4 regions of the Thioalkalivibrio sp. K90mix genome follow, and region 2 is predicted to be linked to each of the others. Evidence: predicted binding sites of a transcription regulator. Region 2 holds the regulator's gene; each other region holds the start of a gene.

Region 1 (7,092 bases), 1.1 Mb from region 2:
ATGAGCGGCAATCCACAGCAGCACCAGGTAGGCGGTAAACAGCAGGGCGGCGATGATCCAGGCGGCCGCGTCGCCGGCCACGTCCTTGATCCAGCCAAGCCCCCAGTAGACGGCGCCCGCCAGTATGACCAGGCTGGAGACCGTGATCCCGAAGCTGATCAGGCGGCCGCGCCAGGTGGTGACGGTAGCGCGCTTGAGGCCCTCCATGCCGTTCTTGCAGGCCTCCAGGTGCACGATGTAGATCAGCGCGATATAGGCGATCAGGGCCGGCAGGATCGCGTGCTTGAGGACCTCGACATAGGGGATGCCGACGTATTCGACCATCAGGAACGCGGCGGCCCCCATGACGGGTGGCATCAGCTGTCCGTTCACGGAGCTGGCCACCTCGACGGCCCCGGCCTTGTGCGGGCTGAAGCCGACCCGCTTCATCAGGGGGATGGTGAAGGTCCCGGTGGTGACGACGTTGGCGATGGACGAACCCGACACCACCCCGGTCATCCCCGAGGCCATTACGGCCGCCTTGGCCGGGCCTCCGCGCATGTGCCCGAGCAGGGAGAACGCGACCCGGATGAAGTAGTCGCCTGCCCCGGCGCGCTCCAGCAGCGCGCCGAACAGCACGAACAGGAACACGAAGCTGGTCGAGACCCCCAGCGCGATCCCGAACACCCCCTCGTTGGACAGCCACTGCTGCGCCATCGCGCGGGGATAGCTGGCGCCGCGATGGGCAATGATGTCCGGCATGATCGGGCCGGCGAAGGTGTAGAACAAAAAGATCGCGGCGATGATCGTCAGCGCCGGACCCAGTACCCGCCGGGTGGCCTCCAGCAGCAGGATCAGGCCGATCCCGGCGACGATCAGATCGACGTCCGAGGGCGCCCCGGGGCGATCGGCCAGTTCGGCATGAAACAGGTACAGGTACAGCGCGCTGAAGGCCGCGATCGCCGCGAACATCCAGTCGGTCAGCGGTATGTGGTGGATCGGGTCATGGCCGCGCAGCAGCGGCAATGCGATCACCAGCAGGGTCAGTCCGATGATTACGTAGACCTCGGCCAGGCGCTCCAGACCCAGCAACTGCCAGATCCCGAACGCCATCAGGATCAGCCCGCCCAGGGCGTAGGTCACGCCAATGGCGCGCGACCAGGACACGTGGCGCGTGCCCGGGCGGATCGCCGGAAACAGCAGGTAGGCCAGGAATACCGCAAAGGCCAGGTGGATCGAGCGCGCCTCGGTATCCGAGACGACAAAGAAATCCAGCCAGTCGCCCAGGGGTGAGGCGATCCAGATCTGGAACAGCGACCAGGCCACTGCAGTCAGCCAGATCAGGCTGCGTGTGCCGCGCCCCGGGTGACGCGCACCGGACTCCAGTTCCTGAGCAGTCTCGGCCGCGTTGTCGGCCGGTTCCGTGGCCTCCCCGGTAGTCCCCCTGGTCTCGCTCATTCGATCAGCCCCGCTTCACGGAAATAGCGTTGAGCCCCCGGATGCAGGGGGGCCGATAGTCCTTCGTCCACCATCGTCTCGCGCTCCAGCGGGCCAAAGGCCGGATGCAGGCCGCGAAAGGTCTCGAAGTTCTCGAACACCGCGCGGGTGATCTCGTAGACCGCGCGCTCCGAGGTGCGGGTCGAGGTCACCAGCGTGGCACCGACACCGTAGGTGTGAATGTCGTCGCCCTGGCCCGGGTAGGTGCCGGCGGGGATCACGGCGCGCAGGTAATAGGGGGTGTCCTCGACCAGCTGGTCGACGGTCGCGCCTTCGATCGACACCAGCCGCGCATCGCAGGTCGCGATGGGCTCCTGGATCGCGGCCGAGGGGTGGCCGACCGAGAATACAAAGGCGTCGATGCGGTTGTCGCACAGCGCCTGGGCCTGTTCGCGCGAGGGCAGTTCGCTCACCCGGCGAAAGGTGTCCTGGTCCCAGCCCAGCGCCTCCATCAGTTCTTCCATCAGGATGCGCTGGCCCGAGCCCGGGTTGCCGATGTTGACGCGTTTGCCGGGCAGGTCATCCAGCCCCTCGATGTCTGCGTCAGGTCGCACTACCAGGGTGAGGGGTTCGGCATGCAGGCTGAACGCCGCGCGCAGATGGGGGGCGGGGCCGAACGCCTCGAAACGCCCGGAGCCCCGATAGGCGTGGTACTGCAGGTCCGACTGCGCGACGCCAAAGTCCATGTCGCCCGACCGGATCATGTTGAGATTGAACACGGACCCGCCGGTGCTCTCCGCCGTGCAGCGCATCCCGTGCTCGTCGCGGCGGGTGTTGAACAGACGACACAGGTGCTGGCCCGCCGGGTAATACACGCCGGTGACCCCGCCGGTGCCGATATTGATGAAGCGCGATTCGGCCTGTGTGGTGGTGGCCAGCAGCAGGCTGACCAGGGTGAGCACTGGCAGCAGCCGTTGCAGCCATCGCCGGTCGGTCCTCGTCACACTGGATCGATTCATACGCCCTCCGGGGTATTGCCGGGAACGAATCGCGGCAGTGCCGAGGATTCTAGGGAGACGTCGATCAAATAGCACGTTCGCATTCAGGTCGATTGTGCCTGCGGGCGGGGACGATGGGGGCAGCCCCGCCTTTGGATATCCGCGGTCCTGTGCAGGACCCTCTTCAAGCAGGATCAAGGACACGCCCGACAGGCGTGCCCTTTATGGCGCGCGGCGACGGGCCGCGGTGTGTTCGGCTAGGCCGGAAAACGGGACCCCTGAAGCCGGTTTCGGCGAAGTATCAGCCCAAGCAGGCCGAGCCCCAGGCCCATCAGCAGCATCGTCTTCGGTTCGGGGACGGTGCCGACCGCGCTCGAACGGTAATAGACGCTGATATGCGAGATGTTGCGTGTAGCCGCACCCGGATAGTTGAAGGGCGGTTGGGTAAAGGGTGAGCTGTATTCCCCGTTCATTCCGGTCATCAGGAACCCGACGAGGTTGGTGCCGTTGCCATGGCTGAACACGAACAGCAGGTCTTCATAGTCCCATTCGGAATCGAGGCTCCATTGCCCGTTGTGGCGATTGCCATCAAAGCTGGCGAGGGTCGAGCTGTTCGACCCGGGGGAGGTCCAGCGGCCGTCGAACAGCCAGTCGCTGATCCCGAAGAACCCGGTATCGCCCGCGGTATTTACCAGCCAGCTGGAGGGGTCCCCGGTGGTGGAGTCGGTGGCCGCACCATCCAAAGGCGACAAAATTTGGCAGCCGATATTGTTGCTGACCTTGTCGCCGACGTTGCCGGACAGGGCACTGCAATCGAGAAGTGCGGCCTGGGTGGCCCCGGAAAGCGACAGGGTCAACAGGAGCAACGTCCCGGCCAGGAACGAGGGCAAAGGCTTGCATGACATCGGGCTTATCTCCATGGGACGAAAGTCCCTCCATGGTGTCTCATGAATGCGGCGGGGACGGGGATCGTCCGAAAGTGCCATCACTCACAAGGCGGGAATGCAGCACGCTTCGTGCCATGTTCGACGAGATGGGGGATTCGGCTGCTGAAACAACCGCTTGCGGGAATTGCTTTGAGGAGGCGGTCGCGGGGTATAGCCAAGATGTAAAAAAACCGGACATGTCCGGTCGAGGCCAGCGATTCATTGTGGATCGGGGAGCCTGAACGCAATGATGGCGCCACCTGGGCGCCATCATGCCGAAGCCGAGCAGGAGGTGATCAGGCTGCCATCGTGTCCCTGCGCGCTTTGCGGCGGACGACGATACCCAGCAAGCCCAGACCCAGACCCAATAGCAGCAGAGTGTGGGGTTCGGGGACACGGCCGCCGGGGCGGTAGTAGATGCTGACGTGGGAGATGTCGCGGTCGTTTCCTGCCCCCGGCAGCGGGAACGGCGGTCGGCTGAAGGGCGTGGAATAGGAGCCGCTGTAACCGGTCATCAGATAGCCAACCAGGTTCGTGTTGCCGCCGTCCTTGAACAGGAACAGGAGGTCTCCGTAGACGAAGCTCGGATCGAGTGTCCAGGTGCCGCTCAGAGAGTGGCCATTCAGGGTGACCAGGTTGAGTGTCGGGTCCGCCGGATCAAATTCCAGCGGATCGCCGTTGCTGTCGGGCGGGTCTTCCCAGCGACCATCGAACTGCCAGTCGCTGATACCAAAAAAACCCGTGCCACCGGCGGTGTTGACGATCCAGTTGGCTGAGTCGCCGCCCACAGGGTCGTTCGCATTGCCATCGAGCGGCTGGAGTACCTGGCAGCCGATGTTGCTGGTAACGCGATCCTCGAGGCCCCCGTCCAGGCTTTCGCAGCTAATAAACGAAGCCTGTGCGGCGCCGGAAAGGCCCAGGCCCAGCAACAGGGCGGCACTCGCGAAATAGGGTGTAATGCGTATGGGTTTCATTCGATGCACCTTCCCTGGGAATAGCCCCCTGGGTAGCTTGCGCGGATCCGGCCCATCCGGTCCTTGTGCATGCAGGGGTATGCAGAAAAGGTGCCATGCGGGCTCGGTACAAAGAATCCACACGCAAAAACATATGGATAGGCGAATGTCCATGCGCTCGAGCATGGCGCGAAGGGTATGGGTGTAAAAAAGTGTGACGCTGGTTGGGCATCCATTTGGATGACAGGCCTAGTGCGCACGTGGTTAGAGGGCGGTGGCCGTATGCCGGCTTCCACGCCGGTTCGAGATCGGGTGTAAAGAAACAGGACACTAATGGTGAGTACGGGGCGCATCGGTTGGCCTCGCTACCGCACCGGTCTCGTGAAAGAACGGAAACTCGTCTAGGTGGTTGAAAAAAAGGAAATAATGTCGGTATTGCGTGGCGTGCCGAATCGCGGGTGGCGGGGCCTTGCCGGCGTGGTCGCCTGAAAAAAAGCCCCGCATCCCCTATCATTACGCGTCTTTGTTTCCCCCTTCCCAGGCCTGCGCCGGTGAATCGGCGCGCCGGGAAACCGAATCCACGAAAGTAATGAAACGGGAGATCCGAATGTTTTCGATCGACATGAGCATCCACGGCTACGACGACGAACTCTGGGGCGCCATCAGCAAGGAGGCGCAGCGCCAGGAAGAGCACATCGAGCTGATCGCGTCGGAGAACTACACCAGCCCGCGCGTGATGGAGGCCCAGGGCTCCGTGCTGACCAACAAGTACGCCGAGGGCTATCCGGGCAAGCGCTACTACGGTGGCTGCGAGTACGTGGACATCGTCGAGCAGCTCGCCATCGACCGACTCAAGCAGCTCTATGGCGCCGACTACGCCAACGTGCAGCCGCATTCCGGCTCGCAGGCCAACGCGGCCGTGTACATGGCCCTGCTGCAGCCGCATGACACCGTGCTCGGCATGAGCCTGGACGCCGGCGGGCACCTGACCCACGGCGCCAAGCCGAACTTCTCCGGCAAGATCTACAACGCGGTGCAGTACGGCATCACCGACGAGGGCCTGATCGACTACGACGAGGTCCAGCGCCTGGCCACCGAGCACCAGCCGAAGATGATCGTCGCCGGCTTCTCCGCCTACTCGCGCGTGGTCGACTGGAAGCGCTTCCGCGAGATCGCCGATTCCGTGGGCGCCTACCTGATGGTGGACATGGCCCACGTCTCCGGGCTGATCGCCGCCGGCGAATACCCGAATCCGATCGACCATGCCCACGTGGTCACCTCCACCACGCACAAGTCCCTGCGCGGGCCGCGTGGCGGTTTTATCCTTTCCAAGGGTCAGCCGGAGCTGAACAAGAAGTTCCAGTCGCTGATCTTCCCCGGCACCCAGGGGGGTCCGTTGATGCACGTGATCGCCGGCAAGGCGGTGGCGTTCAAGGAGGCCCTGGAGCCGGAATTCAAGACCTACCAGAAGCAGGTGATCGCCAACGCCCGCGCGATGGCCGAGGTCCTGGTCGAGCGCGGCTATGACATCGTCTCCGGCGGCACCGACAACCACCTGTTCCTGCTGAGCCTGGTCTCCAAGGGTATGACCGGCAAGGCCGCGGACGCCGCGCTCGGCCGCGCCAATATCACGGTCAACAAGAACGCGGTGCCGAACGACCCGCAGTCGCCGTTCGTGACCTCCGGTATCCGCATCGGCACCGCCGCGCTCACGACCCGCGGCTTCACCGAGGCCGAGTCGCGCGAGCTGGCGGGCTGGATCGCCGACGTGCTGGATGACCACGAGAACGAGCAGGTGATCGACGCGACCCGCGCCAAGGTCGTCGAGATCTGCCGTCGGTTCCCGGTCTACGGCGCGGCCGAATAACGCGACGTAGCGGCGGCTCGCCATGCGCTGCCCGGCCTGTGGTGCTCAGGACACGCGTGTGGTCGACTCGCGCACGGCCGGTCCGGAGCAGGAACAGATCCGGCGTCGGCGCGAGTGCCGCGAGTGCCGGGCGCGCTTCACCACCTTCGAGCGGGCGGAGTTCAGCCTGCCGCGGGTGGTCAAGCGCTCCGGCGAACGGGTCGCGTTCGACGAGGACAAGCTGCGTAGCGGTCTGCGCCGGGCGCTGCACAAGCGCCCGGTGAAGACCGAGGATGTCGAACGCGTGATCGACGACATCAAGCGGCAGCTCGCCTCCCTGGCGGCCCCCGAGGTCAAGTCCGACCGCATTGGCGAGATGGTCCTGGCGGCCTTGCATGCCCTGGACCATGTGGCCTATATCCGTTTTGCCTCCATCTATCTGAGCTTTGCCAGCGTGCAGTCCTTCCGCGAGGCCATCGAGCGCCTCGAGGATGACCTGACACCGGAGATGCGTCGCTCGCAGCTGCGCCTGATCGATGAGGGACTCGCCGACACGGACGCCTCCGCACCGGGCGATTCGCAGGAGGGCAGTTGATGGCACAGCCGGGACACGAGCAGGCGGTGGAGGACCGGCGTCACATGGCGCGGGCGCTGGAGCTGGCCGATCTTGGCCGCTTCAGCGCCGATCCCAATCCTCGGGTGGGCTGCGTGCTGGTGCGCGAGGGCGAGGTCGTCGGCGAGGGGCTGCACTGGCGCGCCGGCGAGTCACATGCCGAAGTGAACGCCTTGCGCGCGGCCGGCGAAGCCGCGCGCGGCGCCACCGTCTACGTAACGCTCGAGCCGTGCAGTCACCACGGCCGTACCCCCCCCTGTACCGAGGCACTGATCCAGGCCGGCGTGGCCCGGGTGGTGATCGCGATGCAGGACCCCAATCCGCAAGTCTGTGGTGGCGG
Region 2 (7,092 bases):
TGACGCCGGCGGTATCGAATGGCACTGGACTGCGCCCGAGGCGCTGCACCGACCGATGGACGAGATCCTGGACCTGATCGGCCCCACGCGGGGGGTGCAGCCCGAGCGTGGCGAGCGCGTGCGCACGGTGATTGAATCCGCCGATGTGACGGTGGCGACCGACACCATGATCGCCACCTCCGATGCCCCGTCGACGCTGGAGCAGCCTGGCCTTTTCCAGCGGGGAACGGGTCTGCGCGTCGACTCGCGAGGGGATACCATAGAGCTGTTCCATGACGTGTACACGCTCTACAGCGAGTCGGGCGAGGAGGAAGCCGCAAATGACTGAACGTGGTGGGTCGTCGCTCGCCCGGGCCGGATGGTCCGTGCTGCTGGGCAGTGCCTTGTTGCTGCTGGCCGCGCCGGTCATTGCCCAGCAGCAGCCCCTGCCGGTGGAGATTACCGCCGATCGTGCGGAGATGGACGACCGGCGGGGCGTAAGCACTTATACCGGTGATGTGGTGGTGATTCGCGGGGACATGACACTGGAGGCCGACAAGGTCTATGTGCGCAGCCGCGATCGACGCCCTTACGAGATGGAGGCCCACGGCGAGCCCGCGCGGCTGGAGTCCCCGGACCCGGAGACGGGCGAGATGCGCATCGCCACCGCGCTGCGCATCGACTACCTGCTGAACGAGGACCGGGTGATCCTGACCGACCAGGCGCATGTGATCACGGCAGCCGAGGAAGCGCGCGGCAAGCGCATCGTCTACGACCTGGAGACGGATGTGATCGAGGCCGAGCGTGGCGAGGCCGATGACGAGCGTGTACGTATCAGGATCCAGCCCCGCGAAGACGACGAATGAACGAGCTCGACACCAGCGCGCCCGCCGCGGCCGGTGGCGAATCTGCGCCGATGGCCGGCTATCTGACCGGCCGCGAGCTGACCAAGCGCTATGGCAAGCGTACGGTGCTGGATCGTGTCGACGTCGATCTGGCACCAGGGGAGGTCGTGGGCCTGCTGGGACCGAACGGCGCAGGCAAGACCACCTGTTTCTACAGCCTGGTCGGCCTGATCCGGCCCAATCGTGGCCGCATCACGCTGGGTGACCGGGACATCACCCGGGCCCCGATTCATTCGCGGGCCCGAGCCGGGCTGGGCTACCTGCCGCAGGAGGCCTCGATCTTCCGTCGGCTGAGTGTTTGGGACAACCTGCAGGCGGTGCTGGAGCTGCGCTCGGAGCTCGACCGCCACGAGCGACGCCGCATCGGCGATGCCCTGATCGAGGAGTTCCAGCTGGAGACCGTGCGCCACAGCCCTGGGATTGCCCTGTCCGGGGGCGAGCGTCGTCGCGCCGAGATCGCGCGGGCACTGGCCGGTGACCCGCGCTTTATCTGCCTGGACGAACCGTTTGCCGGCGTGGATCCGATTTCCGTGGGTGATATCCAGGCCGTGATTGGGCATCTGGCCCAGCGCGGGATCGGTGTGCTGATTTCCGACCACAACGTGCGCGAGACCCTCGGAATCTGCGACAGGGCCTATATTCTTAGTGAGGGCCGCATCCTGAGCGCCGGGACCCCGCAGGAGCTGCTGGACGACCCCCAGGTGCGCCGCGTGTATCTCGGAGAAAACTTTCGACTGTGAACATTGATCAGTGTTTCCTTAAGATGATCTTGATGGTCACCATGGACCTCAAACCGCGATGCTGAAGCCCGGGCTTAATCTGCAGCTGGGGCAGACGCTGACGATGACCCCGCAGCTGCAACAGGCGATCCGTCTGCTGCAGCTTTCCACGCTGGAGTTGCAGGCGGAGATCCAGCAGGCGCTGGAAAGCAACCCCATGCTCGAGCAGGTGGAGGACGAGGGCGAGGAGGCCCCGCCCGAGCGCCCGGAGGAAGGGGGCGAACGGGTCGACGGGGATCGCATGCAGGCCGACACGGCTGGCGATGACGTGATCCCCGAGGAGTTGAGCACCGACAGTCGCTGGGACGACATCTACGAGCCCGCCCCGAGCCCACGCGGCCTGGACGACCGCGACCCGCTGGAGAATACCTCCGACGGCGAGGACGAGGGCCTGCAGGACCACCTGCTCTGGCAGCTGCATCTGAGCCACCTGACCCCACGAGACCAACGGATCGGGGCGGCGCTGATCGACGCGATCAGCCCGGACGGCTATCTGGACAGTGAACTCGAGGCGCTGGCGGAGATGATCAGCCAGGGCGAAGACGAGCCCGTGGGGGTCGACGAGGTCGAGGCGGTGCTGCACTGGATTCAGCAGTGCGACCCGCTGGGCGTCGGTGCGCGGGACCTGCGCGAGTGCCTGGAGATCCAGCTGCGCCATTTGGCGCCGGATGCCCCGGCGCGTGACGCGGCTCGAGCCATCCTGGAAAACGGCATGGAGAGCCTGGCCAAGCGGGACTACCGAGCCCTGCAGCGCCAGTCCGGCGTGCGCGACCCGGACGAGCTGGCGCGGGCGCTGGACCTGATCCGCACCCTGAATCCGCGGCCCGGTGCCCAGATCAGCGAGTCCACTTCGGAATATGTGGTGCCGGATGTCTATGTCCGCCATGACCGCGATGGCTGGCGCGTGGACTTGAACCCGGAGATTGCGCCGCGCATTCGCATCAACGATCTCTATGCGGGCATGGTGCGGCAGGTCTCCGATGCGCGTGATAGCGCGTTTATGCGCGATCAGTTGCAGGAGGCGCGCTGGTTCCTGAAGAGCCTGCACAGCCGGAACGACACCCTGCTGCGGGTCGCCCAGGCCATCGTCGTGCGCCAGCAGGGGTTTCTCGAGCATGGTGAGGTTGCCATGCAACCGCTGATCCTGCGCGATATCGCCGAGACCCTGGAGATGCACGAATCGACCATCTCGAGGGTGACTACACAGAAATACATGCACACCCCGCGTGGGGTATTCGAGTTCAAGTACTTCTTTTCCAGTCATGTTGGCACAGCCGATGGCGGCGAATGCTCGGCGACCGCGATCCGTGCCATGATTCGGGAATTGATTGGTGGCGAGACCCCGAACAAGCCACTGAGTGATGCAAAACTGGCCCAGATCCTGTCGGATCGGGGCATTAATGTGGCCCGACGCACCGTGGCCAAGTACCGCGAGGCTATGCACATACCGTCTTCCAGCGAACGCCGGCAGATGGCGAGTATGCCCAGTGGAACCAAGCAAAAAGGAGCCTGACCATGCAGATCAACCTGACCGGCCATCACGTCGATATCACCGACGCCCTGCGCGACTACGTGAACGAAAAGTTCGCGAAGCTGGAACGCCACTTCGACAAAGTGATCGACGTGCATGTGGTGCTGACCCACGAGAAAAACCAGAACCTGAACAACAAGGCGGAGGCCAATCTCCAGGTCAGCGGCAATCACATCCACGCCGAAGCCAGTCACGAGGATATGTATGCGGCGATTGATGGCCTGATCGACAAGGTGGATCGTCAGCTGATCAAGCACAAGGAAAAGGTCAAGGACCATCACCGCGCCGAGGGTGCCCAGCGCAACCGCGAACAGGCCCTTTAACGCAATGACCATTGCCGAGCTGATCACCCGCGCCCGTATCCGGCTGGAGCCCGAGTGTTCCAGCCAGAAACGGGCGCTCGAGACCCTGGCCGAGTTGCTGGCCGTCGGCGGCGAGGAGTCCGCCGGCCCGGCCAGCGGGGCCATCTTCGAGGCCCTGTCTGCCCGCGAGAAGCTTGGCTCCACCGGTCTGGGGCATGGCGTGGCCATCCCGCATGGGCGTCTGGCCGAGCTCGATGCCCCCCGGGTCGCGGTCCTGCGGCTGGACCAGGGGGTCGACTTCGACGCCATGGACCACGAACCCGTGGACATCCTGATCGCACTGCTGGTGCCCGAGGCGGCGACCAGCGCGCACCTGGACCTGCTGGCGCAGCTGGCTCGCGGTCTCTCGCAGCCCGACAATATCGCCTCGCTGCGCCGTGCCGGCGACGCGGACGCCCTGGAACGCGAACTGACCCGGGCCTTCGGCGACGCCTGAACATGGCTCTCCCGGCAGTACTTTCTCTCTTACGACGCCCCGTGCCAGCACTGCCGGAGATTCGTGCATGAACGAGGCACTGGGAGAGGGCGGCATCGCGCGCGACATCACCGTAGAGGTCCTGATCCAGGCGATGGGCAATCGCCTGGATCTGCGCTACGTACACGGCGAGCAGGTCGCACCGGATCGCAACCTGGTCGGCGGTGACGGCGACGACCTGCCCCTCGCCGGGCACCTCAACCTGATCCGGCCTAACCGTATCCAGGTGATCGGCGATTTCGAGGCGCGCTATATCGCGCGGCTGAGCGATGATCAGCGCGAGCAACTGATCCTGGAGATGGCCCGCACCGGGACGACCGCGGTGATCTTCGCCGAGGACACCTGCCCGTTCTCGGAGATGCCGGACGTCCCCGATGAGCAGCTGCCGCTGATCTTGTGCTCCTCGACCAGCAGCCACGAGATTATCTCCCTGCTGCGCTATTTCCTGCAGCAGCGGCTGGCCCATTTCGAGGTGCGCCATGGCGTGTTCATGGAGATCCTCGGCATTGGCGTGCTGATCAGCGGGGCCTCCAGCGTGGGCAAGAGCGAGGTGGCGCTCGAGCTGATCTCGCGCGGGCACCGGCTGATTGCCGACGATGCGCCGGAGTTCGCCCGTATCGCCCCGGATATCGTGCGTGGGCACTGCCCGGCCCTGCTGCAGGACCTGCTCGAGGTCCGCGGCCTGGGGGTGCTGAACGTCCGCGCGATGTACGGGGACTCCGCGATCAAGGGCGGCAAATACCTGCGGCTGATCATCGACTTGCGTGATCACAACGAGCCCTCGCCGGTGCCGGACGACCGCCTGAACGGCCGCCGCGGGGAGATCGACATCCTCGGACTGCGCATCCCGCTGATCAGCCTGCCGGTCGCGCCGGGGCGCAACATCGCCGTGATGATCGAGGCGGCGGTACGCAACCACATGCTGCACATGCAGGGCTACGTTGCCGGGGACGACCTGCGCGCGCGCCAGCGCCGGCAGATGAGCGGTGAGCCCGAGGAGCCGCCCTACCATCGTGCGATCCCCGCCACCACGGTCCCCAACCCGGACCCGGAGGGCTGAATGCGACTGTTGCTGGTCAGTGGTCTGTCGGGTTCCGGCAAGACGGTCGCCCTGCACACCCTGGAGGACGCCGGCTATTTCTGCGTCGACAATCTTCCCCTGCCGCTACTGCCCGGACTGATCGAACAGGTCCGCAGTGGTGACTACGACGCGGACGAAGACCGGCATCTGGCAGTCGGGGTGGATGTCCGCAGCGGGCTGGCGGCGCTGGAGGGCTTTGCCGACCTGCTGCGCGAACTCAGGGGCAAGGGGCTGCAGGTCGAGGTGATGTTCCTGCAGGCCTCCAGCGAGGTTCTGCTGCGCCGTTACCACCTGACACGCCGGCGACACCCGTTGGCGCGCGACGGCGTCCCGCTGGTCGATGCGATCGAGCGCGAGCGCGACTGGCTCGGGCATGTCGCGGCCGAGGCCGATCTGACCGTTGATACCTCCCGGTTGTCCATGCACGACCTCGCGCGCACCCTGCGCGACCGTGTCGGGCTGCTGGGCGAGGAGCGCCTGTCGCTGCTGTTTCAGTCATTCGGGTTCAAGCACGGGGCACCGCTGGACTCCGACTTCGTGTTCGACGTGCGCTGCCTGCCCAACCCGCACTACGAGCGCGATCTCGCGCCCTTGACCGGACGCGACGCCGCGGTTTGCGAGTTTCTCGCGGGCCACGCCGAGGTCGAAGAGATGTACGACGGGATCCAGGGATTCCTCGAGCAATGGGTTCCGCGTATTCGTCAGGATCACCGCAGCTATGTGACCGTATCGATCGGATGTACCGGCGGTCGCCACCGTTCGGTTTATCTCGTGGAGCGGCTGGCGGCTGCCTGGCGCGGGCGCGAACATGTTACTGTTAGCACCCGTCACCGCGAGCTATCCCTGCCCCTCGAATCGGAGTGAGTCCATGGGCGTTGGTCTGATCTTGATCACGCATCAAAACCTCGGCGACACCCTGCTGCAAACGGCCCGCAGCATGCTGGGCGACCTGCCCGAGGATTGCGAGTCCATGGCGATGTCGCAGAATGACGACCCCGACGAGGTGCTGGCGCGGGCGCGGGCGCGCCTCGGAGAGCTGGATTCCGGCTCCGGTGTGCTCATTCTGACCGACATGTTCGGTTCTACCCCCTCTAATGTGGCCAGCCGCGTGGCGCGGGGGGCGAACGCTCGCGTCATCGCCGGGATCAACCTGCCGATGCTGATCCGTGTGCTGAACTACCGCCATCTGCCACTGACGGAACTGGTCAACAAGGCCCTGTCCGGCGGGCACGATGGCATCCTTCTTTGTGACCAGGAGTGTTCGGATGCCGCAGCGCGAAGTCCCCATCGTTAATCGTCTGGGGATGCATGCGCGTGCGGCGGCCAAGTTTGTGAGTCTGGCCAGTCAGTACGCGTCCGATGTGACCGTCTCCCGGAACGCCCAGGAAGTGAACGGCAAGAGCATCATGGGGGTGATGATGCTGGCGGCGGCGCAGGGCTCCGAGGTCACCATTACCACCGACGGCGAGGATGCCGAAGAGGCCCTCGACGCCCTCACCGAACTCGTCGCCAACCGCTTCGGCGAGGACGCCTAGCCCCCTCCATCCTCCACGCCTGTTCGAGGCCCAGCCTCGGGAATCAGGCTTCAGCCGGATAGGGCGTTGCGCAGGGCCGCAAGGAATGCGTCGTTTTCGTCGGGGCGGCCGACGGTGACGCGCAGGCAGTCGGCGAGCAGGGGATGGGCCCGCCCGACATCCTTGATCAGGATCCCGGCGTCGCGCAGGGCCGCGAAGCTCGCATGCCCCTGTCCCTCGCGCACTCGAAAGAGGATGAAATTCGCCTGGCTCGGGAACACGTGTTCGACGCCGTCGTTTGCCGCGAGTGCGTCGGACAAACGCCCGCGTTCCTCGATGATGCCGCGTGCCTGATCATCCAGTGCCTCGCGGTGGTCCAGGGCGAAGGCGACCGAGCGCTGGGTCAGTGTGTTGATGTTGTACGGCAGGCGCAGCCGGTCCAGCGCATCGATCCAGCCCGCGGAGG
Region 3 (7,092 bases), 310 kb from region 2:
TCGTCGTGACTGTGATCGGTGCAGGCGCAGACGGGCTTTTTCGCCGGGGCATCGGAGTAGTCACCGCCCAGCGTGGTCGCCAGCAGCGACTCGACCAGTCCGGTGCAGGAACCGCAGGAGTTCGAGGCCTTGGTGTGGGCACGCACGTCCTCCAGCGTGAACAGCTTGTGCTCGCTGATCGCCTGGACGATCTCGCCCTTGCACACGCCATTGCAGCCGCAGATCTCGGCGTTGTCCGGCATCGCCGCCACGCGCGAGGCCTCGTCGCCATGACCGGAGTCGCCGATATGCGCCTGGCCGAACAGCAGGTTCTCGCGGATGTCGGCCACTGGCGTTCCGTCCCGCATCAGCTGGAAGTACCAGGAGCCGTCCAGGGTATCGCCGTACAGCACGGCCCCCTGGATGCGGTTGTCCTTCAGCACCAGGCGCTTGTAGACGCCGCGCGCGGCATCCTTGAACACCAGGTCCTCGGTGGTCTCGTCGCCGGTGAAGTCGCCGGCGGAGAACAGGTCGATCCCGGTCACCTTCAGCTTGGTGGAGGTCATCGAGCCCTCGTAGCGCCCAATGCCGTACTCGGCCAGGTGGTTGGCGCAGACCTTCGCCTGCTCCCACAGGGGCGCGACCAGGCCGTAGGTGGCGCCGCGGTGCTGCACACACTCGCCGACCGCGTAGATCGACGGGTCATAGGTCTGCATCGTGTCGTTCACCACCACGCCGCGCTCGCAGTGCAGCCCGGCGGACTCGGCCAGCGCGGTGTTCGGACGGATGCCGACCGCCATCACCACCAGATCCGCCTCGACCTCGCTGCCGTCGGTGAAGCGCACGCCGGTGACGCGGTCCTCGCCCAGGATCGCCTCGGTCTGGTGCGCCATGCGAAAACGCATGCCGCGCTCCTCCAGCGAGCCGCGCAGCATCCCGGCGGCCTCGGCATCCAGCTGGCGCTCCATCAGGTGATCCATCAGGTGCACCACGGTGACCTCCATGCCCTGGCGCATCAGGCCGTTGGCAGCCTCCAGGCCCAGCAGGCCGCCGCCGATCACCACCGCATGCTGGTGTGCGCGGCTGGCCGCGAGCATCGCGTCCACGTCGTGGATGTCGCGGAAGGCAACCACGCCCTCCAGTTCGTGCCCCGGCACCGGGATCATCACCGGGTCGGAGCCGGTCGCCAGCAGCAGGCGGTCATAGGGCGCCTCGGTGCCGTCCTCGGCGATCACCCGCCGGTTCACGCGGTCGATCCGCTCGATGCGTCGGCCCTTGTGCAGGGTGATGCCGCGTTCGGCATACCAGGCATCGTCGTTCAGCATGATCTCGTCGACGGTCTTCTCCGAGGCCAGCACCGGCGAGAGCATGATGCGGTTGTAGTTGCCCCAGGGCTCGGCGCCGAACACGGTGATGTCGTACATGTCCGGCGTGAGCTTCAAGAGCTCCTCGACCGTGCGCATGCCGGCCATGCCGTTGCCGATCAGGACCAGCCGCGGCTTGTCGTTCGCGGTATCCATCACGCGGCCTCCGACTCGGGGTTCTTGTGGCGCTCGTGGAGAAAGCGCAGCACCTCGGCCCGGTAGTGGTTGTACTGGGGGTTGTCGGCCATCACCAGGCGCTCGCGCGGCTTCGGCAGGTCGATCTCCAGGATCTCGCCGATGGTCGCCGCCGGGCCGTTGGTCATCATCACGATGCGGTCGGACAGCAGCACCGCCTCGTCCACGTCGTGGGTGACCATCAGCACGGTGTTGCCCAGCTCCGACTGGATGCGCATCACCTCGTCCTGCAGGTGCGCCCGGGTCAACGCATCCAGCGCGCCGAAGGGCTCGTCCATCAGCAGGACCTTCGGCTCCATCGCCAGCGCCCGGGCGATGCCCACGCGCTGCTTCATGCCGCCGGAGATCTCGTCCGGGCGCTTGTCCAGCGCGTGGCTCATGCCGACCATATCCAGCGTCTGCAGGATCCACTCGCGGCGCTCGGCGGCGGATTTCTTGCCCTTGAAGGTCTTGTCCACCGCCAGTGCCACGTTGTCGCGCACGGTCAGCCAGGGCAGCAGGGAGTGGTTCTGGAACACGACGCTGCGATCCGGACCCGGCTTGCTGACCTCCTTGCCGTCCAGGATCACCGCGCCGGTGCTGGTCTCCAGCAGCCCGGCGACGATGTTGAGCACCGTCGACTTGCCGCAGCCGGAGTGGCCGATAATGGAGAGGAACTCGCCGCGGTCCACGTGCAGGTCGACGTCGCGCAGCACCTCGCTGGCCGTCGGTCCTTCGCCAAAGGTCTTGTGGACGTGTTCGATGGAGAGATAGCTGGTCATGATGATTCTCCTGTGAGGGGCCGGATCAGCCGGCCTGCGTGCCGCGGGTGACCCATTTGCCGACGGTCGCGACCAGACGGTCGAGGAAGAACCCGACCAGGCCGACGTAGACCAGGGCCAGCACGATGTCGCTGAGCATGGAGGCGTTCCAGGCATCCCAGATAAAGAAGCCGATGCCGACCCCGCCGATCAGCATCTCGGCGGCGACGATCGCCAGCCAGGCGAGGCCGATGCCGATGCGCAGACCGGAGAAGACATACGGCGCGGCGGCCGGGAGCATGATCTTGGTGAAGTACTCGAAGCCGTTCAGGCGCAGCACGCGGGCCACGTTCACGTAGTCCTGCGAGATATTCCGGATGCCGACCGAGGTGTTGATGATGATCGGCCAGATCGCGGTGATGAAGATCACGAAGATGGCCGACGGGTTGCTCGCCTGGAACGCGGCCAGGGAGATCGGCAGCCAGGCCAGCGGCGGCACGGTGCGCAGCACCTGGAACAGCGGGTCCAGCCCGCGCATCGCCCAGGTGGACTGGCCGACCAGCACGCCGAGACCGATCCCGGCGACCACCGCCAGGGCGTAGCCGTAGGCCACGCGTTCCAGGCTGGCGAGCAGCTGCCAGGCCATGCCCACGTCGTTGCCGCCGTAGTCATAGAACGGGTTGACGATCAGTTCCCAGGTGTCGGTGATCACCTGACTCGGGCCGGGCAGTACGGCTCCCTGGGAGGACGTCATCATTTCCCAAAGGAGCAAAAAAATCGCGGTCACGATCACCGGGGGCAGGACCACGGTAGCCGCGTTGCGCATACGCCGGGCCCAGGCCCCGGGGTCGGGCGGCGGGGCACCGCCGGACCGGGCCGACGGCGCCGCCGGCCGGGCCACCGCGGCCGTGGAGGTCTCCGCGGCCGCCGGGCGTTCGCGCCCGGCGCCGAAGGTCATGTTGCGATCGAGAATGGCACTCATCGTCGAATCCTCTTGAATCGTCTGTGCAGGGGGCGTCGGGCCGTCGCGTCAGGACGCGAGCGCCTTGATCTCCAGGCTGTCGAGATAGGCCTGTGGGTCTTCCGGGTCGAAGACCTTGCCGTCGAAGAACTCTTCCTTGCCGCGCGAGGTGGACTCGGGGATGTCGGCCGAATCGATGCCGAGCGTGTCGGCCGCCTCGCGCCAGATGTCCTCGCGGTTGACCTCGTCCACCAGGGCCTGCATGTCGAGATCCGGCGGCAGGTAGCCCCAGCGGATGTCCTCGGTGAGGAACCACAGGTCGTGGCTCTTGAAGGGATAGGAGGCCTGGTCGTTCCAGTAGCGCATGCGGTCGGGATGGTCCTCGACCACGCGGCCGGTGCCGTAGTCGAAGTGCCCCTGCATGCGGTCGATGATGTCGCCGTACGGGGCATGGATGTAGCGCCGGCGCGAGCAGATCTCGGCGACCTCCTCGATATTCGCCGGGTCCTCGCAGTACATCTGCGCCTCCATCACCGCCATGGTCAGGGCGCGGGCCGCGTTCGGGTTCGCCTCCACCCAGTCCGCGCGCATGCCCAGCGCCTTCTCGGGATGGTTGTGCCAGAGCTCGCCGGTGGTGTTCGCGGTATAGCCGATGCCCTGGTTGATCAGCTGCATGTTCCAGGGCTCGCAGACACAGAAGGTGTCCATGGACCCGACGCGCATGTTGGCGACCATCTGCGCCGGCGGCACGACGATGGTGGAGATGTCGCGGTTCGGGTCGATCCCGCCGGCCGCCATCCAGTAGCGAATCCACAGGTCATGGGTGCCGCCGGGGAAGGTCATCGCCGCGCGTACCTCGTCGCCGCCGGCGCGCTTCTCCGCCAGCGCCTCCTTGAACTCCCCGGTCTCCAGGCCGACCTTCAGATCGGCGTATTCATCGCCCACCGAGATACACTGTCCGGCCAGGTTCAGCCGCGCGAGGATGCTCATCGGCGTACCGCGACGATGGATCAGGTAGGGCATCGGCGTCAGAATGTGCGAGCCGTCGATGCCGCCGCGGCGCGAGCCCAGTTCCAGGTTGTCGCGCACCGTGCCCCAGGAGGACTGCTTCAGCACCTGTACGTCCGGCATGCCGTGGGCGGCGAAGAACCCCTTCTCCAGCGCGACGAACAGCGGTGCGGCATCCGTCAGGGCAATAAAGCCCAGCTTCGCCTCGGTGGTCTCCGGCTTGCCGTTGCCGGCCTTCGCATACCCCCAGGGCGCGGCCCCGGAAACGCCCAGCGCGGTCGCGCCGATCCCGGCGGCCATGCCGCCCAGGAAACGCCGGCGCGACAGGCCGGGGGTCTTCTTCGTGTCGTTCGTGTGATCGGTCATTGCGGGTTCACTCCCCTTGTCAGGCAACTCGTCCAAAAACGAAAAAAGGCGTCGCATCAGCCCGGCCGCTTGTGCAGCCGGGTGATGGACGCCTTTGTCCAGTCCCGTGGGAGGCCCGGTCATCGGGTCTCCCTGTTGTCAGGCGACGAACCGCCATTGGCTCGTCTTGCCGATACTCCTGCAGGAGGTGTGCCAATTAGCCGTTGCTAATCGACCTCGCCGGAAACAATCGCGCCATGGCGCGGGAAAATCGGATGGTTCGCCGTATGGAGTTGAACGCTGTCGGAAAACCCGGCGTCCGGGAGACGATCCGCAAGGCACCAGACTGGGGCGCGCTTGCGGTGCAGATGAACCGCGCTGGTGCACAACCTGTAGGAGCCGCCTTGGCGGCGAAGCCCCTGCCAGTGGCAGACACTGGCAGGGGCTTCGCGGGCAAGCCCGCGCCCACAGAGGCGCCGCCCACCGGCATCCCTTTCCCGGGGAATGGGCTACAGACCGCCCTTGCCCAGCAGGTCGGACATCGCGACGGTCGCCTCGGCGACCTCGGCCAGGCGCCGGTTCTGGTTCATCGCGGTCTGGCGCAGGAGCTTGTAGGCCTGATCCTCGCTGAGGCCGCGGTGCTGGATCAGCAGCGCCTTGGCGCGCTCGATGGTCTTGCGTTCGTCCAGGGCCTGGCGTGCCGCATGCAATTCGTCCTCCACCGACTGCAGCCGGGTCGCCTGGCGCTGCACCAGGTCCATCACCGAGTGCCCGACGATCGGGACGTTGAGTACGGTCTCGCCCTCCTCCTGCGTGCTCTCCAGGCCCTCCGGCGCGCCGAAAAACACCGCATACGGCACGCTGTCGCGCAGCTCCGACTCGGCGAGTTGCTCCACCCGATCACGCACAGCGCCCAGGTCCGCGCGATCCGCCGTGATGCGTGCCGAACAGCACTCGTTCAGGTGCATCTCCAGCAGGTCCTCGATCTCCTTCATCGCGTCGATGCGCGCGGTGGTGCAGGCAAACCAGGTCTCGGCGCGGGCCGGGTCCGGCAGGGGATCGCCCCGGAGATCGCCGTGGGTACAGGCCTGACGGCGCAGCCGCTCGACCTCCGCCGCGAAGCCCGCGCCCTGCAGTTCCTGCCAGGCCGCGCAGGCGGGCTTCGGGGCAAACTCGGAGAAGATCCGAAACGAGCGTTCCTGGGCATCGATCCGGTGCAACAGGGACTGGCGCAGTTCGCCATCGAACACGCCCTGACCAAAGCCGGCGGCCCCGATCGCGCGTTCCTGGCCCGCCAGCTCCTTGCCCTGCATGAAGTTCAGCAGGGCCACCAGGGCCCGCGAGACCTCCGGGTCCGTGGCGGAGTCAGCGGCCTCGAACACCACTGCCAGCAGCGACCGGATCAGCTCGCTGAAGCCGCGCATCGCCTCCATCGGCGAGAGCGTGCGTTCGCTGACCTCCGCCCGCAGGCTGGGCAGACCCGACAGGCCATGCAGCGCCAGCGCCATGCGCCCCAGCAGACGGCTGCGCGCGTGGGCACAGGCCCCGGGCTCCAGCCAGCCATCAAGGTGTTCACGAAACGCCTGTGCGGTGGTGTCGGATTCAGCTCGGTACTGCGCTAGTTCGTCCGCATAGCGCTGGCCACCGGAGCCGATCCAGAGGCTGGAGGCACCGCGTTCGCGCTGGAGCTGATGCACCAGCGCGCGGATGCGCCCGACCAGCTGTACCGCCTCCAGCAGGCGCTCCAGGCTCACCACCTCGCACTTGCGCGAGGCGACCAGGAAGTCGCCAATGGCCTCTTCGAAGGAAAAACTCGGGGATGGGGTCTGGGTCATGCTCGTCGTCCGTGGATCACTCCCGGAACAAACAAGCATGCGATGTGCCAGTTCGAGGGGCTGACACAGGAGACACGGGCAAAACGGGCGGGGGATCACACCCCACCCGCGGACCGGCCCGCTCGATCAGAAGCTCATGGAGCGGTCGAAATCGGCAACGGCCTGGACGTACTGACCCATGCCGGCCATCTCGGCGTTCGGCAGGAAGTTGTGCTCGCCGACGTCGCGGCCCTTGGCGCAGGCCTCGCAGGCCCAGAACGGGACGCCTTCCTCGACCAGCGAATCCACGATGTCCTTCATCGCCGGCATGTTGTGGCCGACGATCTTGTCGTAGACATTCCGGTTGGCGATGTTCACGGCCTCGCCCTGCAGCCAGACGGTCACGTCATGGCCCTGCTGCTTGGCCACGTTCGCGGCAATCATGCCGAGAGTGGCGCGGGTCGGGTCGTCAGTACCGGCGGTAACAGCAACAATAAAACGCATGGGACTCTCCTTGGTCACGTCAAAGTGGCAGGCACCGTAGCGACCCAAGTCGGGACCGTCGAGTTCCCACAAGCCTCAAGGAGACGCCGAGTCAGGAAGCGCCTTTCGACGTAATGCTCATGCGATAGAGCTTGAAGGCCATCAGCAGCCAGGGAATGGCGTGCATGATCAGGTCGAGGATA
Region 4 (7,092 bases), 340 kb from region 2:
GCGGTCTTGGGGCCGACCTTGTCTACGCCCGGGATGTTGTCGACGCTGTCGCCCATCAGCGCGAGGTAGTCGACGATCTGCTCCGGGGCCACGCCGAATTTTTCCTGTACGCCCTCGCGGTCCAGCGTGACCCCGCTCATGGTGTTGACCAGGGTGATGCGGTCATTCACCAGCTGGGCGAGGTCCTTGTCGCCGGTGGAGATCACCACGTCATGCCCGGCTGCGGCGGCCTGATCGGCCAGGGTCGCGATCACGTCGTCGGCCTCCACGCCCTCGACGCACAAAAGTGGCAGGCCCATCGCCCGCACGAGTTCGTGCAGCGGCTCGATCTGGGCGGCCAGCTCGTCCGGCATCGGCGGGCGGGTGGCCTTGTATTCCGGGTAGATGTCGTCGCGGAAGGTCTTGCCCTTCGCGTCGAACACCACCGCCATGTGTTCCGGGCCGTAGTCCGCGCGCAGCTTGCGCAGCATGTTCGCCACACCAATCATCGCCCCGGTCGGGGCGCCATCCGGCGCGGTCAGCGGCGGCAGGGCATGGAAGGCCCGAAACAGATACGACGAACCGTCGACCAGAACGAGGGGGGCTTGTGACATCAATGCGGTATCCGTGCGGAAGGTGCGCGCCATTCTACAGCCCCGTTTTGTGCCGCGACCATTTGTACCGACCCGGGGCGCCCGTTACGCTTGGCCTTCGACACGAGGAACCCTCCGCATGAACGACCGCGAACGCGCCGAACACCCCGGCCTGCGCCCGATTGACGACTCCGCTCTGACCCGCGAAAGCTGGAAGATCTTCCAGATCATGGCGGAGTTCGTGGAGGGCTTCGAGCGCCTGGCGCACATCAAGCCATCTGTGAGCATCTTTGGCTCCGCGCGCTTTCCACCCGGACATCCGCATTACCAACTGGGCGAAGAAGTCGCCCGCCAGCTGTCGGATGCCGGCTTCGCGGTGGTGAGTGGCGGCGGCCCGGGCATCATGGAGGCCGCCAACAAGGGCGCCTTCGCCGGGCGCTCCCCCAGCATCGGCCTGAATATCCAGCTCCCCCACGAGCAAAGCGCCAACCCGTATCAGGACATCAGCCTGGGGTTTCGCCACTTCTTCTCGCGCAAGGTGATGTTCGTGAAATACGCCTCCGCCTATGTGGTCCTGCCGGGCGGTTTTGGCACGCTGGACGAACTGGCGGAGATTCTGACGCTGGTGCAGACCGGCAAGACCCGGCGCATCCCGATCGTGCTGGTCGGCTCCGAATTCTGGAAGGGGCTGCTGCACTGGTTCGACGACACTCTTGTGTCCGAAGGCACAATCGATGCCGAGGACCTGAAGCTATACTCGTTGGTGGATGCCCCGGAAGACGTGGTGGACGTGATCTTCGAGCATTACGAGGCGCGCAGCTTCGAGCCTTCCGCGGAAGAAAAGAAACGCATGATGGAGCTGTGAGCATGGCCGCTAAGTGCACCCATTATCCCGCCGCCCTCCTGGTCGGTCTGCTTCTCGCGCCGGCTCTGGCCATTGCCCAGCAGGAGCGCGAGTGGGACGATGCCCCGCCGCCGCCCGAGATGCCGGACGAGGCCGAGGCCGACCCCGCGCCGCCCGTGCTCGACGAACGCGCGCGCGAGCAGCGGGGCCTGGAAGAGGCTGACATTGTGATCATCGAACGCGACGGGGAGACCCGGCGCGAGTACCGCATGGGCGGGCAACTGGTGATGGTGGAGGTGATCCCCGCGGCCGGTCCCTCCTACTACCTGATCGACAGCACCGGCGACGGCCTGCTCGATCGCCGTCAGCGTGAGCTGGAACCCGATTTCGTACCGCCGTCCTGGGTGATTTTCCAATGGTAATGAACGAACACGACTGCCAGGCCTGTGCCGAGGCCTGCGGGGTGAGCATCGAGTTTCGCGAGGGCGAGGCCTTGCTGGCGGGGCAGCCCGTGCAGTGCCTGCGTCTGTCGGCGGATGCCGCCTCCGGTATCGAGGCGGCCCTGAAGGGTGCAGGCATCAGCCCGCTGGCCACCGCTGATGCCGACGGGACGCGGATTCTTTTCCTGGATCAAGGTCAGGCATTGCGCGAACCCCTGTCGGCCGAGGGCCCCGGAAGCCTCAACGCCCTGGGGGAGCGGGCCGCGAGCTGGCAGGCCCTGCACCCGGCGAGTGCGATGCCGGAGGCCACGGGCTATCGCCGCGGGGTGCTGCAGCAGCTTTTGCGCGAACGCGCCGATGCCCTGGGCCAGACGCTGTTGGCCGGCGAGCGGGAGACGCTGGATGCCGAACTCCACCACCAGAGCCTCTATCGTTTCGAGGATCTGCCGCTGGCCGGGAGCTACTGGCACTCGGTGCGGGTCTATTCGGAAGGGGCCGGGCTCGCGGATCTGGTGATGCCGCCGGCGCCGGTGCCCGCTTTCTGGCAGCTCGCGCGCATCGCATTGGCGATTGCGGTGGACGAGGCCGGCGAGATTCGAGCCGATGCCTACCGCGCGTTGCTTGCGGGCTACCATGCCAGACGCCCGTTGGCCGCGATCGAGCGCGGGGCCGCACCGACATTGCTGCGCCTGGCCGCACTGGACGACTGGATCGGTCGTCGCGAATCCGGCGCGACGGGCGAGGCCGAACGCCAGCGGCTCGTTGCGCTGCAGGGGCACGCCGCCCGTGTGCAGGGCATGTGGGTACGTGCCGCGTAGGTGGCTCGGGGGTTTCGGCCCAAGGAGATCGACGATGAACAAGGTCTGGGTGCTGTTTCTAGTCGCGATGTGCCTGCCGGCGCTCACCCAGGCCGAGGTCTATCGCTGGACTGACGACCAGGGCAATGTGCACTTTGGCGACCGTCCTCCCGAGGGCAGCGCCAGCGAGTCGGTCGATGTACGTGAGCCCATGCGCGGGGTGCCGCTCGAGGGTGCCCGAGAGATCCTTGAACGTCCGGTGCGGCCTCAGCAAGAGGAGGCCGATGCCAGTGGCTACGAACGCGTCGCGATTACGCAGCCGGAGGACGGGGCCGGCGTGCGTGCCAATGACGGCAATGTCACCGCCGAGGTGGCGCTGGAGCCCGCCCTGGATACCGAGGCCGGCCATCGCGTCGTCTGGCTGCTGAACGGCGAGGAGGCTGGCGACAGCACCGGCTCCAGTATCACCTTCGAGGGGCTCAACCGCGGCGAATACAGCCTGCAGGCGCGAGTAGAAGACGACGCCGGGCAGGAGCTCGCCAGCAGCGACACCATCCAGTTCAACGTGCTGCGCATCGCGATCCCGCGCGAACAGCAGCAACAACAGCGCCCGCAGCAATTCCCCCAGGGCGGCGCCCCGCAGGCCCCTCGGGCCCCCCAGGCCCCGCGCGCACCTCAGCCCCAGGTCCAGCAGATTCCGCAGAACTAGTCGGCCGCACCAACTCCGTGCGCATTCTGCCCCAATATGGTGCCGTATTTGCACTATAATGGGGCGGCGCTTGGTGATTGCCGCCACGGCCGCCTTGCCTGGGCGCTCTCCTGCCCGCGGATGATCCACCCTGTGCTGTGCCCCTGTTTGGCGCGATTCCTGCTTGAGGCCCGTTGATGAACAATCCTGTTGCCAAGCCCGCCCCAGCGCCATGGCCCTGGTGGGACGACCTGTCAACTGCCGTGCTGGTGACGGATGGCGAGCTGCGCCTGGTCAGCCTGAACAGTGCGGCCGAGGTCCTGCTGGGGCTTAGCCGCGAGCGTATCGTCGGCCACGGACTGGGGCAGTGCCTCAGGCTCGACCGCAGCCTGTCCAATCGGCTGCGGTCGGTGTTGTCACTCGATCAGCCGATTACCCTGCGCGCCCGACAGATGGAGCCACTGCGCGCCGAGCCCTTCCTGGCGGACATCACCATCACGCCTCTGCGCGGTGACGATGGCCGCGAGCCACAACTCTTGTTTGAACTTAACGCCATTGATCGCCATGAACGGATCAGTCGCGAGGAACAGCTGCAAAAGCAGCAGGCGATCACGCGTGCGGTGACCCGGGGGCTGGCCCACGAGATCAAGAACCCGCTGGGCGGCCTGCGCGGGGCGGCGCAGCTATTGGCCAGCGAGCTGGATGACGACGGGCTGAAGGAATACACCGGCATCATCATTCGCGAGGCGGACCGGCTGCGCAGCCTGGTGGATCGCATGCTGGGCCCGAACAACCTGCCCCGCCTCGAGGCCGTAAACCTCCACGAGGTGCTGGAGCACGTGCGCGGCCTGGTCAGTGTGCAACTGCCGCTGGGTCTGAAGATCCGCGGCGACTACGACCCGAGCATCCCGGATGTGCAGGCCGACCGCGACATGCTGGTGCAGGCCATCCTGAATCTGGTGCAGAACGCGGTGCAGGCGTTGAGCGAGGGCGGCGAGATCACCCTGGTCTCGCGCGTACTGCGCCAGTACACCATTTCCGGTCACCGCCACCGCCTGGTGGCACGCCTGAGCGTGCGCGACAACGGCCCGGGCATCCCGGAGGAGATCCGCGAGCGCATCTTCTTCCCGATGGTGACCGGCCGCGCCGCGGGCACCGGCCTGGGCCTGCCCATCGCCCAGAGCCTGATCCAGTTGCACAACGGACTCATTGAATGCCGTTCGCGACCGGGCAGCACCTCGTTCGACATCCTGCTGCCGATCGAACCCCAAAATGCCAAGGAGGCCGGCAACTGATGGACCCCATCGTCTGGATCATTGACGACGACGACTCGATCCGCTGGGTGCTGGATCGCGCCCTGCAGCGCGCCGGTATCAATGTGCGCGGGTTCGAGACGGCCGACGCGGCCTGGGCTGCGCTGGAGACTGACGAGGCCCCGGATACGGTGGTGGCCGACATCCGCATGCCGGGGCTGAACGGCCTCGATTTTCTCGCCCGTATGCAGACCCGCCCGGATCCGCCACCGGTCATCATCATGACGGCGTTTTCGGATCTCGAGAGCGCGGTCGGCGCTTACCAGACCGGGGCTTTCGAGTATCTGCCCAAGCCGTTCGATGTCGACGAGGCCGTGGCCCTTGTTCAGCGTGCGCTGGAGGCGCGGGCGACTGCGCAGCAAAATGCCGAGGGTGGCGCCAGGATCGAGGACACCCCCATCATCGGCGAGGCGCCGGCGATGCAGGAGATGTTCCGCGCGATCGGGCGTCTGTCGCGCAGCAATATCACCGTACTGATCAACGGCGAGTCCGGCACTGGCAAGGAGCTGGTCGCGAGGGCCTTGCACCAGCACAGCCCGCGGGCCGATCAGCCATTGATCGCGTTGAACACCGCCGCGATCCCGAAAGACCTGCTGGAGAGCGAGCTGTTCGGTCATGAGCGTGGCGCCTTTACCGGCGCCAGCCAGAGCCGCAAGGGCCGCTTTGAGCAGGCCGATGGCGGCACACTGTTCCTCGACGAGATCGGCGACATGCCGTTCGACCTGCAGACGCGTTTGCTGCGGGTGCTGGCGGACGGAACCTTCTATCGCGTCGGTGGGCATACCCCGATCCGGGTGGATGTGCGCATCATCGCCGCCACCCACCAGGACCTCGAGGAGCGCGTGCGCGCCGGGCTGTTCCGCGAGGATCTGTTCCATCGCCTGAACGTGATCCGTATCCATGTGCCGTCGTTGCGCGAGCGCCCGGAGGACATCCCGCTGCTGGTGCAGCACTTCATGGCCGAGGTGGCGTGCGAACTGGGGGTCGAGGCGAAGACCATGCGGCCGGAGGTGGTGCGCGAGCTGCAGCGTCTGCCCTGGCCGGGTAATGTTCGCCAGCTGGAGAACACCTGTCGCTGGCTGACGGTCATGGCCTCGGGACGTGAGGTGCACCTGGACGACCTTCCGGCCGAGCTGCATCAGGATGCGCCGCCCATGGAGACCCACGGAGGCCTGTCGGACGCGCAGATGGCCACGCCGCGTGACTGGACCAGCGAGCTGGCCCAGGTCGCTCGGCAGCACTGGCAACAGGGCGAGCGCGACCTGCTCGGCCGGGTTCTGCCACAACTGGAGCGTACGGTGATTCGCGAGGCGCTGAATGTGACCGGTGGGCATCGCCAGCAGGCCGCTGCCCTGCTGGGCTGGGGCCGCAACACCCTGACTCGCAAGATTCAGGAGCTGGGCATCGACGACGAGTAGGGCAGATCAGGTCGTGGGGTCTTCCGGGGCCGGGGCGGCGCAGGCGGAGATCGCGCTGTTGAGCTGCAGGCTCCCGGTCAGCTCGCTGACCTGCTGGATGCCGTGGCGATCCATGTAGTCGCGGATGCCGTCCAGGATCTTCGGCAGGCACAGCGGATCGTAGAACAGCCCGGTACCCACGCCCACGGTGCTGGCGCCCGCGATCAGGAATTCCAGCGCGTCGCGCGCATTCATCACGCCGCCCTGGCCGATGATCGGGACATTATGCGGTGCGGCCACCTGATAGACCTGCTGTACTTTCAACAGCGCGATCGGCTTGATCGCCGGGCCGGAGAGTCCGCCCTGGTTGTTGCCGATCACCGCGCGGCGGTTTTCCACGTCGACGGCCATCCCCATCAGGGTGTTGATCACGGCAAACCCGTCGGTCCCGGCATCGATGCAGCGGCGGCCATTCTCGGCGATGTCGGTCTGGTTGGGCGACAGCTTGGTGATCAACGGCTTGGAGGTCACGGAGCGGCAGGCCTCGACCACGCGCGCCGACATCTCCGGGTCGTTGCCGAACGCCACGCCGCCTTCTTTCACGTTGGGGCAGGAGATATTGATCTCGATGGCATCGATCGGCGAGTCGTCGAAACGCCGGGTGACCTCGATGTACTCCTCGATCGTGGAGCCCGAGACGTTGGCGAAAAAGCGCGTCTCCTCGAAATCCAGCGCGGGCAGGATCTCGTCCACCACCCGGTCCACGCCCGGATTCTGCAGCCCGATCGCGTTCAGCATGCCGTCCGGGGTCTCGTAGACGCGGTGCGGCGGGTTGCCCAGTCGCGCCTGGCCGGTCGTGCCCTTCAGGCAGATCGCACCCGCGTCGCGATTGGAGAACCCGGCAACCCGGGTGTATTCCTCGCCAAAGCCGACACAGCCGGACAGCAGCACCAGCGGCGTGTTCAAATGCAGCCCGCAGAAATCAACGGCCAGCCGCGGATCGGTGCGCGAATCACTCATGCTTCACATCGTCCTTTATGA

Evidence for each region. The regulator sigma-54, encoded in region 2, starts transcription at its own class of promoters, with help from an activator protein. The targets are predictions, from matches to a motif close to TGGCANGNTNCNTGCTT.
Region 1: a site for sigma-54 is predicted at 4,394-4,410, ahead of TK90_RS09470 (PEP-CTERM sorting domain-containing protein). Genes of this name have one in related genera too.
Region 3: a site for sigma-54 is predicted at 4,792-4,808, ahead of TK90_RS03340 (CmpA/NrtA family ABC transporter substrate-binding protein). Genes of this name have one in related genera too.
Region 4: a site for sigma-54 is predicted at 3,511-3,527, ahead of glnL (nitrogen regulation protein NR(II)). Genes of this name have one in related genera too.

The regions. Positions count from the first base shown of each region.
Region 1 is NC_013889.1:2,000,324-2,007,415, reverse strand. It holds gene TK90_RS09485 (TRAP transporter permease) at 1-1,437, opposite strand, end outside; gene TK90_RS09480 (TAXI family TRAP transporter solute-binding subunit) at 1,434-2,435, opposite strand; gene TK90_RS09475 (PEP-CTERM sorting domain-containing protein) at 2,672-3,304, opposite strand; gene TK90_RS09470 (PEP-CTERM sorting domain-containing protein) at 3,637-4,314, opposite strand; gene glyA (serine hydroxymethyltransferase) at 4,901-6,160, shown strand; gene nrdR (transcriptional regulator NrdR) at 6,183-6,734, shown strand; gene ribD (bifunctional diaminohydroxyphosphoribosylaminopyrimidine deaminase/5-amino-6-(5-phosphoribosylamino)uracil reductase RibD) at 6,734-7,092, shown strand, end outside.
Region 2 is NC_013889.1:389,273-396,364, forward strand. It holds gene lptC (LPS export ABC transporter periplasmic protein LptC) at 1-328, shown strand, start outside; gene lptA (lipopolysaccharide transport periplasmic protein LptA) at 366-845, shown strand; gene lptB (LPS export ABC transporter ATP-binding protein) at 896-1,624, shown strand; gene TK90_RS01805 (RNA polymerase factor sigma-54) at 1,683-3,176, shown strand; gene hpf (ribosome hibernation-promoting factor, HPF/YfiA family) at 3,179-3,517, shown strand; gene TK90_RS01815 (PTS sugar transporter subunit IIA) at 3,522-3,992, shown strand; gene hprK (HPr(Ser) kinase/phosphatase) at 4,060-5,091, shown strand; gene rapZ (RNase adapter RapZ) at 5,092-5,976, shown strand; gene TK90_RS01830 (PTS sugar transporter subunit IIA) at 5,981-6,406, shown strand; gene TK90_RS01835 (HPr family phosphocarrier protein) at 6,378-6,647, shown strand; gene hisC (histidinol-phosphate transaminase) at 6,698-7,092, opposite strand, start outside.
Region 3 is NC_013889.1:703,161-710,252, reverse strand. It holds gene nirB (nitrite reductase large subunit NirB) at 1-1,499, opposite strand, end outside; gene TK90_RS03350 (ABC transporter ATP-binding protein) at 1,499-2,299, opposite strand; gene ntrB (nitrate ABC transporter permease) at 2,325-3,260, opposite strand; gene TK90_RS03340 (CmpA/NrtA family ABC transporter substrate-binding protein) at 3,309-4,613, opposite strand; gene TK90_RS03335 (nitrate regulatory protein) at 5,102-6,427, opposite strand; gene TK90_RS03330 (DsrE family protein) at 6,554-6,910, opposite strand; gene TK90_RS03325 (hypothetical protein) at 7,002-7,092, opposite strand, start outside.
Region 4 is NC_013889.1:52,805-59,896, forward strand. It holds gene polA (DNA polymerase I) at 1-593, opposite strand, end outside; gene TK90_RS00220 (TIGR00730 family Rossman fold protein) at 712-1,437, shown strand; gene TK90_RS00225 (DUF2782 domain-containing protein) at 1,440-1,838, shown strand; gene TK90_RS00230 (hypothetical protein) at 1,838-2,674, shown strand; gene TK90_RS00235 (DUF4124 domain-containing protein) at 2,709-3,362, shown strand; gene glnL (nitrogen regulation protein NR(II)) at 3,539-4,636, shown strand; gene ntrC (nitrogen regulation protein NR(I)) at 4,636-6,072, shown strand; gene TK90_RS00250 (dihydroorotate dehydrogenase) at 6,079-7,071, opposite strand; gene TK90_RS00255 (tRNA (cytidine(34)-2'-O)-methyltransferase) at 7,070-7,092, shown strand, end outside.